3 regions of the Paenibacillus sp. FSL H8-0317 genome follow, and region 1 is predicted to be linked to each of the others. Evidence: predicted binding sites of a transcription regulator. Region 1 holds the regulator's gene; each other region holds the start of a gene.
What was found. The regulator LexA, encoded in region 1, represses DNA repair genes until DNA is damaged. The targets are predictions, from matches to a motif close to CGAACATATGTTCG.
Positions count from the first base shown of each region.

Region 2: a site for LexA is predicted at 1,142-1,155, ahead of recA (recombinase RecA). Genes of this name have one in related genera too.
Region 3: a site for LexA is predicted at 2,086-2,099, ahead of MHB43_RS11170 (DNA polymerase IV). Genes of this name have one in related genera too.

Region 1 is NZ_CP150294.1:4,274,501-4,277,788, forward strand. Features, by position in the region: gene MHB43_RS18990 (hypothetical protein) at 1-151, opposite strand, end outside; gene MHB43_RS18995 (DUF896 domain-containing protein) at 277-486, opposite strand; gene MHB43_RS19000 (LysM peptidoglycan-binding domain-containing protein) at 582-959, opposite strand; gene lexA (transcriptional repressor LexA) at 1,256-1,882, shown strand; gene MHB43_RS19010 (aldehyde dehydrogenase) at 1,988-3,288, opposite strand, start outside.
Region 2 is NZ_CP150294.1:2,645,409-2,648,696, forward strand. Features, by position in the region: gene MHB43_RS12430 (competence/damage-inducible protein A) at 1-982, shown strand, start outside; gene recA (recombinase RecA) at 1,225-2,289, shown strand; gene MHB43_RS12440 (regulatory protein RecX) at 2,571-3,288, shown strand, end outside.
Region 3 is NZ_CP150294.1:2,358,355-2,361,642, reverse strand. Features, by position in the region: gene MHB43_RS11180 (L,D-transpeptidase family protein) at 1-115, opposite strand, end outside; gene MHB43_RS11175 (ferredoxin) at 335-577, opposite strand; gene MHB43_RS11170 (DNA polymerase IV) at 695-1,996, opposite strand; gene cimA (citramalate synthase) at 2,528-3,288, shown strand, end outside.

The sequences.
Region 1 (3,288 bases):
CGAGACCAATCAAAAATATAGGGAACAAAAGGCTGCGTCCCTTAAAGACTTCTTCGCCTGGTGTACCTGTGATTGGTTGACCACTTTTTTTGCGCTGCTGATTTAACTGCTTGGAATTTTTCTTAACCGTTCTCTCGAACGAACGCGACATGAGAATCCCCCTTATGTGTCTTTGTATCGGCTTACATAACTGTAAACCAACATTTCCCCCTATAAATTGCACACTCAAAATAACAGGAAGAAACCTAAATATCATAATGATATCATTAGGTTTCGTTAGTGTTTGAGTTTGCCTTGGTGGCCTTTGTCATTCTCATCATCAACAATCTCAATGGTATCCAGTTGTTGTCTGAAATTGCTGCGAATATTACTCAAATAAATCTCTCTTAGCTCGGCACGTTCGGCAAGTTCTTCCTCCGACAATCCAGTGGACTTTTGCTTACGAGCCAATTCGTTAATGCGTGCTACCAGACTATCTATATCCAAGCTTGTCCCCTCCAAAAATACAAAGTCATATTAACTTTGCCATTATAAAGGCAGCTTGTCAAGCTGACACGCGTTAACACTCATTGATGTGCATTTTATTCTGCAAATTGCGGTAGAGCTAGTACTTGTCCCACTTGGATGGAAGTCGTATGAAGTTGATTCACTTTCTTAATTGCTTCTATATAAATACGTGTATCCATATTCGTCGGTTTATGTTCCAAAGAAATACTCCATAATGTTTCCCCTTGTGAAACAGCTATCTTTCCTCCAGGCAGAACATCATTCTCATTGCCGGCAAATACAGTTAAAACAGTGCTGCATCCAATAAATATAATCATAGAGGTAATGGCTACCTTTAACATCCATGAAGAAATCTTGAAACGCGCTAAAACCTTCTTGTAGTTCCCTATGTTAGACTTCACCAGTTCCGAATTCATTGGTTCATAAATGCTTTGATAAGTAGAATATCTCATTAAATACCCGCCTCCAAACGTTTGTTCCTATCTGTTGAAATCAATATAACACGAACACTTGTTTTGTTCAATATATTTTTAGAACAATTGTTCGCTTCTTTTTAGAAGGAGCAATATCTTATTTCAAGTACTTTTGCAAAACATTTGCAGTATTATGCTCTGACTTTTGGCCAATTTCTGTTCTATAAGTTAAAAAACACTGATTTAAAGCTATTTTATTTAGAACTTATGTTTGTACGAACGGAGGTTCTATGTTATAATTTTCCCAAACGTTACTAAAATGGGGTTGATACGGTATGTCGAAGATATCCAGCAGGCAGCAGGCTATTCTGGAGTTTATACGAAATGAAGTCCGGTTGAAGGGGTATCCTCCTTCCGTACGGGAAATTGGTGAAGCGGTTGGACTTGCTTCCAGCTCAACAGTACATGGACATTTGGATCGTTTGGAGAAAAAAGGTTTGATCCGACGCGACCCTACCAAGCCAAGAGCCATTGAGCTTTTGAGCCAGGAAGAATCTGAGCATTCTCATCAATTTGCTCATAGCGTTGCACGTATTCCTGTTGTTGGTAAGGTTACAGCCGGGGTTCCAATCACTGCAACCGAGAACATTGAAGACTACTTCCCTCTTCCTACACACTATGTAGGCGAACAGAAAGTGTTTATGCTTTCAGTAGTGGGAGATAGTATGGTGGAAGCTGGAATCGTTAATGGAGATTACGTTATTGTCCGTCAACAGCAAACTGCTGATAACGGTGATATCGTCGTTGCAATGACTGAAGACGATGAAGCTACAGTGAAAACGTTCTATAAAGAGAAAGATCATATTCGCCTTCAACCGGAGAATGCGACCTTCGAACCTTTACGTTTGAAACATGTTAGTATTCTGGGTAAAGTCATTGGCCTTTTCCGAGATATTCATTAATATTTAACTTGAGTAACAAAATTAGATGTAATGAAATACGAAAGAGGTTGCCCTGATCAACAGGACAACCTCTTTTTTTCATGTTTATGTTATTTTTGCGGCTAATTATTCACTGCGTTTCAGAACACTCTTGTGATGCGAGAACACATCAAAGCTCTGTTGTCCGTGATATGAGCCCATACCGCTCTCTCCTACACCACCAAACGGTAGATAATGTGAAGTCATATGAGAAAGTGTGTCATTAATACATCCCCCACCGAAGGATACTTGATTCAGAACCTGATCCTGCAGTTGCTCATCCTGTGTGAAAAGATATAGCGCCAATGGTTTTGGCCGGCGAACAATCTCATCCAGCATAGGATCAAGGTCACTGTACGTAAATACAGGAAGAATCGGACCGAAGATCTCTTCTTGCATGACAGCTGATTCCCAGTTCACATCGCCAAGTACAGTCGGCTCAATGAACAACTGCTCACGTACAGAACGTCCACCAATCAGCGTTTTGCCATCTGTGAGGAATTTCGACAACCGATCAAAGTTACGCGCGTTGACAATGTGCGGGAAATCAGCATTCTGTAACACATCATCCCCAAATTTATCTTTGATCTCAGCGCCAATCAGATTGATCAATTCATCATGAACTTGTTCATGTACAAGCAAGTAATCCGGAGCAACGCATGTTTGGCCTGCATTCAGGAACTTACCACGAACAATACGCTGGGCCACCAGCTTCAGATCTGCATCGCTATGGACAATAGCAGGACTCTTACCACCCAACTCAAGAGTTACAGGAGTCAAATGCTCCGCAGCTGCCTTCATAACAATGCGACCAACACCTGTGCTGCCTGTGAAGAAAATATAATCAAACTTCTCTTTCAACAATGCTGTGCTTGCCTCAACTTCACCTTCCATAACGGCAATATACTCCTCAGGGAAGATCTCCTTAATCAGATCATACGTCAGACGAGATACGGCTGGTGTTAATTCAGAAGGCTTGATAACTGCACAGTTACCGGCTGCAATTGCTCCAATCAGTGGACCAAAGGCCAGTTGGAAAGGATAGTTCCAAGGTACAATAATAAGAGCCACTCCGTATGGTTCAGGGTAAATGGTGCTCACCCCATCCGGCATAGCCGAATTGGTTGGAACTTGTTTTGGTGCAGCCCATTCCTGCAGGTGTTCTAATGCAAAATCCAGTTCACCCAAAACAATGCGAATCTCGGAACCGTAAGCTTCCGCCTCAGATTTGTTCAGATCCGCCCGAAGTGCATCTTGAATCCGTTGCTGATACTTTTCAATTCCTTTTCTAAGCTGTTGAAGAGCATTAATCCGATACTCAATATTTTTAGTTTGCCCTGTATAAAAAAATGTACGTTGTTCTGTCACAAGTTGTTTTGCCTGATCCA
Region 2 (3,288 bases), 1.6 Mb from region 1:
TCGAATGGCTATGGACAAAATTGAGAGCTTTTTCGGAGATCGTAATGTGGACATGACAGAGAATAACCGACGTCAGGCGATCGTTATTGATGGCGGAACACCTCTGGCCAACGAAACAGGCCTTGCGGCAGGAAATGCGATTTCTGACAATGACAAATATTATGTTGTGATGCCTGGACCACCTAAAGAGTTGATTCCAATGTTTGAACAGGAAGTCAAACCTTGGCTGTTCCAGCATGTACTCACTGAAGAGATGCCGATCTATTCCCGAATGCTGAAATTCGCAGGTATTGGTGAATCTGCTCTGGAAGATCGACTTCTGGATCTGATTGACGCGCAGACAGACCCTACGATTGCTCCTTACGCGAGCGAAGGCGAAGTTACGGTACGTGTCTCCACAAAGGCTGCGAGTGAGGGAGAGGCGAAGCTGAAGCTGGATGCGATGGAGGTTCAGATTCGGGAGCGTTTGACAGAACATCTCTACGCGAACGAGGATGTGCCTATAGAGTACACGATTGTAACCATGATGTCTGACATGGGGCTGACGCTCAGCGCTGCTGAGAGCTGTACAGGAGGGCTTGTCATGCAAAGTCTGACCTCTGTACCCGGAAGCGCATCAATGCTCAAAGGTGGAATTGTTTGTTACTCCAATGAAATTAAAGAAAAGCTGCTGAATGTGCCTCATGATTATCTGGAAGGTGAAGATGCACCTGGGGCGGTAAGCCCTGAGGTTGCAAAAGTGCTTGCTGAGCAGATCCGCATGATTGGCGATGCTGATTTTGGCCTGGCTGTTACCGGTGTAGCTGGACCGGGATATTCGGAACGCAAACCACCCGGACTTGTCTTCATCGCTCTTGCTGAACGTGGAAAAGAGACGGAAATTCATGAGCTGCGTATTAATGGTAATCGCGAGACGGTTCGCATTCGTTCAGCCAAAGCGATTCTCTATCGCTTATGGCAAAAACTTGTGGCGATGGATTGATTAGTTAATAGCTTCGATTGCATTTACAGTTTCAAGCAAGTATAATTAAGGAAGACGGAAGAACCGTAGAATTAGGCTTTACAGCCTTGTTTACGGTTCTTTTTTCTGTTTAATGGAAAGTTTCCTTGAGGAAGAGGCGCCTCGGCCTTTACAAAAAAACGAATGTATGTTCGAAAAAAAGCTTGGCAAACGTGTTAAAACAAGGTATCATTATCTTATAAACAGTAAAGGGTGTGAGCTTATTGTCAGACCGTCGTGCCGCGCTTGATATGGCGCTCCGTCAAATAGAGAAGCAATTTGGTAAAGGATCCATCATGAAACTGGGTGAGTCCACTCATATGAATGTGGAAATTATTCCCAGCGGTTCCTTGGCTTTGGATATTGCATTAGGAACAGGCGGCTTGCCTAAAGGCCGTATTGTTGAAATATATGGACCTGAATCCTCTGGTAAAACAACCGTAGCATTGCATGCTATCGCTGAAGTACAAAGAGCGGGTGGACAAGCTGCATTTATCGATGCCGAGCATGCTCTTGACCCACAATACGCAAGCAAACTTGGGGTTAATATTGATGAATTGCTTCTGTCTCAGCCAGATACGGGTGAGCAAGGGCTGGAAATTGCAGAAGCTCTTGTACGCAGTGGTGCAGTAGATATCGTCGTTATTGACTCTGTAGCCGCATTGGTTCCAAAAGCAGAGATTGAAGGCGAAATGGGTGATTCACACGTTGGTTTGCAAGCGCGTTTGATGTCTCAGGCGCTGCGTAAACTGTCTGGTGCAATCAGCAAATCCAAAACAATCGCAATCTTCATTAACCAGCTTCGTGAGAAAGTCGGCGTTATGTTTGGTAACCCGGAAACAACACCTGGTGGTCGTGCTCTGAAGTTTTATTCCACAGTACGTCTGGATGTGCGTCGTATTGAGAGTATCAAATCAGGCAATGACATGATTGGTAACCGTACTCGTATTAAAGTTGTGAAAAACAAAGTGGCACCTCCGTTTAAACAAGCGGAAGTGGATATCATGTATGGCGAGGGTATTTCGAGAGAAGGCAGTATCATTGACATTGGTACAGAGCTGGACATCGTTAATAAAAGTGGTGCATGGTACTCCTACGAAGGCGAGCGTTTAGGACAAGGTCGTGAGAACGCCAAGCAGTTCATGAAAGAGCATAAAGATATTGCTGACATCATTGAACAAAAAATTCGTGTAGCCAGTAACTTGGTTACTGCAGTTCCTGCGCCAACGAGTGAAGAGCAACAAAAAGAAGCAGCAGAAGAACAAGAATTGTTTGAAATCAACGAGTAATCTCTCAAAACCTCCCTTGTAGGGAGGATCCTGAGGGTGTTCCCCACTGGACTCCGTAAACTTATCTGATTGAGCTTGGATCAATCTGGATAATGGATTGTAGTGGGGTACTCGTGCTGTCCAACAGCCCCTGTCCCAATGGACAGGGGCTATTGGCACGCTAACTGTGGAGTAAAGGCCGGGCAGAGTTCCCGGTCTTTTGTATTATTAGTGTTCTATGTCTTATGTGAAGATATGCTTGGCGTAGTCAGAATGAAAATGTTATGAAAGGGGAGACCAGAATGGATCAACATGACGAGGATTTATATGAAGAAGCAGAACAGGACGGCCTATCCCAATTTCCGGACAACGAAGAACTGATTATTACACGTGTAGAACGAACGAAGAGCAGGCAAGCTCGTTATCGAATCACTTTTGGCAACCACTCCATTACGGTTCTTGAAGATGTGATGATTAAATACAGGATGACTCAAGGTAATACGTTTATGAAGAAGGATCTAGAGGAAATCATTGTAGCTGATGAGCGACAGCGGACGTATGCACAGTCTCTGCGTTTTTTGGAACATAAGCCACGTACGCGCCATGAATTAAGTCAGAAACTTCGTCAGAAGGAGTTTGCTGCACCTTTGATTGAAGAGGCGCTGGATCGGCTAGAGCGGGAGAACCTGGTGGATGACGATCTATTTGCGAAGGAATGGACAAGACAGCGTATGGAGGGCAAGCGGAAGGGAAAACTGTGGATAAGGCAAGAGCTGCGTCAAAAGGGCATTGCCAATGATCTCATTGTTGAGGCACTAGAAGGGATCAGTACAGATGCGGAATTTGAGACTGCTTTGAGTGCAGGACGCAAAAAATGGAATCAGGTCAAAGGGGACGTCAAAGAGAAGAAAAATAAAACGCTTCCCTTCCTAATGAGACGTGGTTTTTCAATGGATATGGTGCGCCGGGTCGTGAATTGTTTAATTGAAGAAGATGAGGCTGGGGACCCTGAAGATGACG
Region 3 (3,288 bases), 1.9 Mb from region 1:
AATAGTTGGCTTTGGCCTCCTGTCCTTCGCCCAAGTACTCCTTTCCGAGCAAGTACCAAGCCATTTTATTGTCTGGATGTTTCTTGACATATGTTCTTAGATGAGTATTTTGCATCCGATCCTCCACTATTTCGCCTTTTTCCGTATATCATTATATATCGGCATAACCAAGCGTTGAATCCATAGGACTTGAGTACCCGGTGGAAAAAAGGGGGTTCGACAATGTTCGTCCTTGATCCATAGTCAGATAATCACAGTTAAATGAATGCAAAAAAAAGCACCTTCCCTTGTCGTTAAGACAAAAGAAGGTGCTTTGTGTTCATAGGAGAAATACTTAGCCTTCTTTATTGAAAGGCTCGTCCGCTACTTTGATTGAATCTGTAGGGCAGCCATCGCATGCATCCTGCATATCATCAAACAAGTCGTCTGGAATAGCTTTAACACCATGGTTAGCATCGCCGTCAAAGATAACTTCTGCCAAACCTTCATCATCATAATCGTAGATGTCTGGAGCCGTTGCTCCACAAGCGCCACATGCGATGCATGTGTCTTTTTCAACCCAAGTATATTTACTCATTTACATTCTCTCCTCCTAAAATTCGAAACGTACAGTGTCTTTATCTAGAAACATATTAATACAAAGTAAGGATAATTACAAATCATTTTGCAACCACAAGTCTCTATTATCCCTTATTTAATCAAGACTTTGCAAGTTATCTTTTTGCAGGGAAGCACCACGCACTTTATGATTGCGAAGCAACACGGAAGGATCGTCTCCAAGCATGCCTGCGGTCACAACAGCATTCTCACCAAATTTATCACGTAACTGATCCATAATCCGAATGAGATTGTCCTTTTTGGGCTTCTGCTCATATTCGAACAAGTCCATCTGCACAGCGGATTCTTCTCTTGGAATCAGGTTCTGAAGTGTCACACCCAGCATGCGTACAGGCTTGCCACTACCCCAATGCTTCTCAAATAGTTTACAGGCCTCACGGTAAATGACCGTTGCATCCTCCGTAGGAACTTCCATTAGACGTGATCGGGTGATTGTCTTCATATCCGGTGTGCGGATTGTAATCTGAATCCCCTGGCTGAACATTTCGTGCTTGCGCAATCTTCTGGCTACCTGGTCACTTATATTGAGGAATACCCGATGAATCTCATTCATATCCGATACATCCGCCGGTAAAGTGGTTGTATGTCCAATGGATTTATTGGCCTCACGTTCCGCGTGAACTGCGGAGTGGTTAATGCCATTGGCGGAATTTTTGAGCCATGTTCCATTAACTCCAAATAGTTCGGTCAACATGTTCTCATCCGACTTTGCCAATTGACCAATCGTTTCAATGCCCAGTTTTTTCAACTTTTCAGCCGTTTTTTTGCCAATGCCAAACATCTCGTTGCATGGTCTGTGCCAAAGAATCCGGGGTACGTCCCTCATGCGTAAAATGGAGATACCATTCGGTTTTTTCAGATCCGAAGCCATTTTTGCCAATAATTTGTTGGGTGCAATGCCAATGGAACATGGCAGTCCCAATTCATCCTTGATTCTACGCTGAATGCTCTCCGCAATCTCCATTGGATTCCCGAATTGCCTTGAACCTGTAATATCAAGATAACATTCATCAATGGATGTAGCCTCAAGTTGAGGCGTATAACTATACGCAATCTGCATGAACGCTCTTGAATATTGACGATACAAATGGAAATCAGGACGAATCACAATGAGATCAGGGCACTTTTTCATGGCTTGGTGGACAACCATACCTGTTGAGATGCCTCGATTACGAGCGGCATATGAGCAGGTTACAATTACACCCTTTCGCAGTTCACTGCTGCCCGCAACGGCCGTTGCTTTTCCTCTATATAAATCTGGTTCCTCGGCTTCATGTACAGAGCAGTAGAAAGCATTCATATCGACATGCAGAATCACCCGTCCGGCTGCAGGGTAATATTGATCCACATTTGCTGGAGGATTGCCGTCTGAAGACATCATGAACCCCCGCCCTTTCTTGCACACTAATTAATGAAACGAATTTCTTTCTTCTATAGTATATCAAACCCGTTATGTTAATTCAGTCACGAACATTTATTTTCTGCGAGATCTGATCAGAGACCGAATAATCAACCAGCCTACACTTACAAAAAGAATCAAAGTGATCAGGGCAATAACTGTATTTTCCCATACAAAACTCAAAATTGTCCCTCCTTTTCTTCCATATATTGAAATTAAAACTTAATAATAGATTATAACATACATCTTGATTATGATTACCATCCTTCTTTTTTCTCTAAAATCCGTTAATTGTTACATGAAACTGCGATTTCTATGTAGCATTTGGCTATAATGGTGCTATAATAATTAATTATACAAATTGACGACATTAGGACAAATCAGCGCATCGAGTTTAACACAGTGTAGCGTTGCCGAATCGAAGGATTCGTCCACTAACGTACTTAACAGCTTTTCCCAACTTACAATCCAAACTTTTAAAAGAGCGCTTTATCTCAAAGGAGGATCTTCATGTCAAAGGCCATTTCCATCTTCGATACGACTTTACGTGACGGCACACAAGGGGAGGGTGTCAGCTTATCGGCAGACGACAAACTCAAAATTGCCAAGAAGCTTGATGACCTGGGTGTCCATTATATTGAAGGCGGAATTCCCGGCAGCAATACCAAGGACATTGAGTTTTTCAAAAGAGTCAAGGAATTAAACCTGAACGCAAAGGTTGTTGCTTTTGGCAGTACCCGCCGAAAAGGCAGTGTTGCTAGTGAAGACGCCAACCTGAAGCGCATGATCGAATCTGGTGCTCAGGCTGCAACCTTGGTCGGTAAATCATGGGACTTCCATGTGCATACCGCTTTGCAGACTACATTGGAAGAAAATTTGTCCATGATCTATGATTCCATCGCATATCTGAAACAGAATGGTATGGAAGTGATCTTTGACGCAGAACACTTCTTTGACGGATTCAAACATAACCCGGAGTATGCTCAAGCAGTCTTGACCAAAGCTCACGAAGCTGGAGCGGACTGGCTCGTTATGTGTGATACCAACGGCGGGACGATGCCAAACGAGGTACACGAGATCGTATCCACACTGCATAGAAGCCTGCCTCATGCACATCTCGGCATCCATACACATAATGATTGTGAACTGGCTGTGGCCAACACACTAAGCGCTGTACAAGCCGGAGCCCGTCAGGTGCAAGGAACGATGAACGGTTATGGAGAGCGTTGCGGTAACGCCAATCTCGCATCCATTATCCCGAACCTGCAACT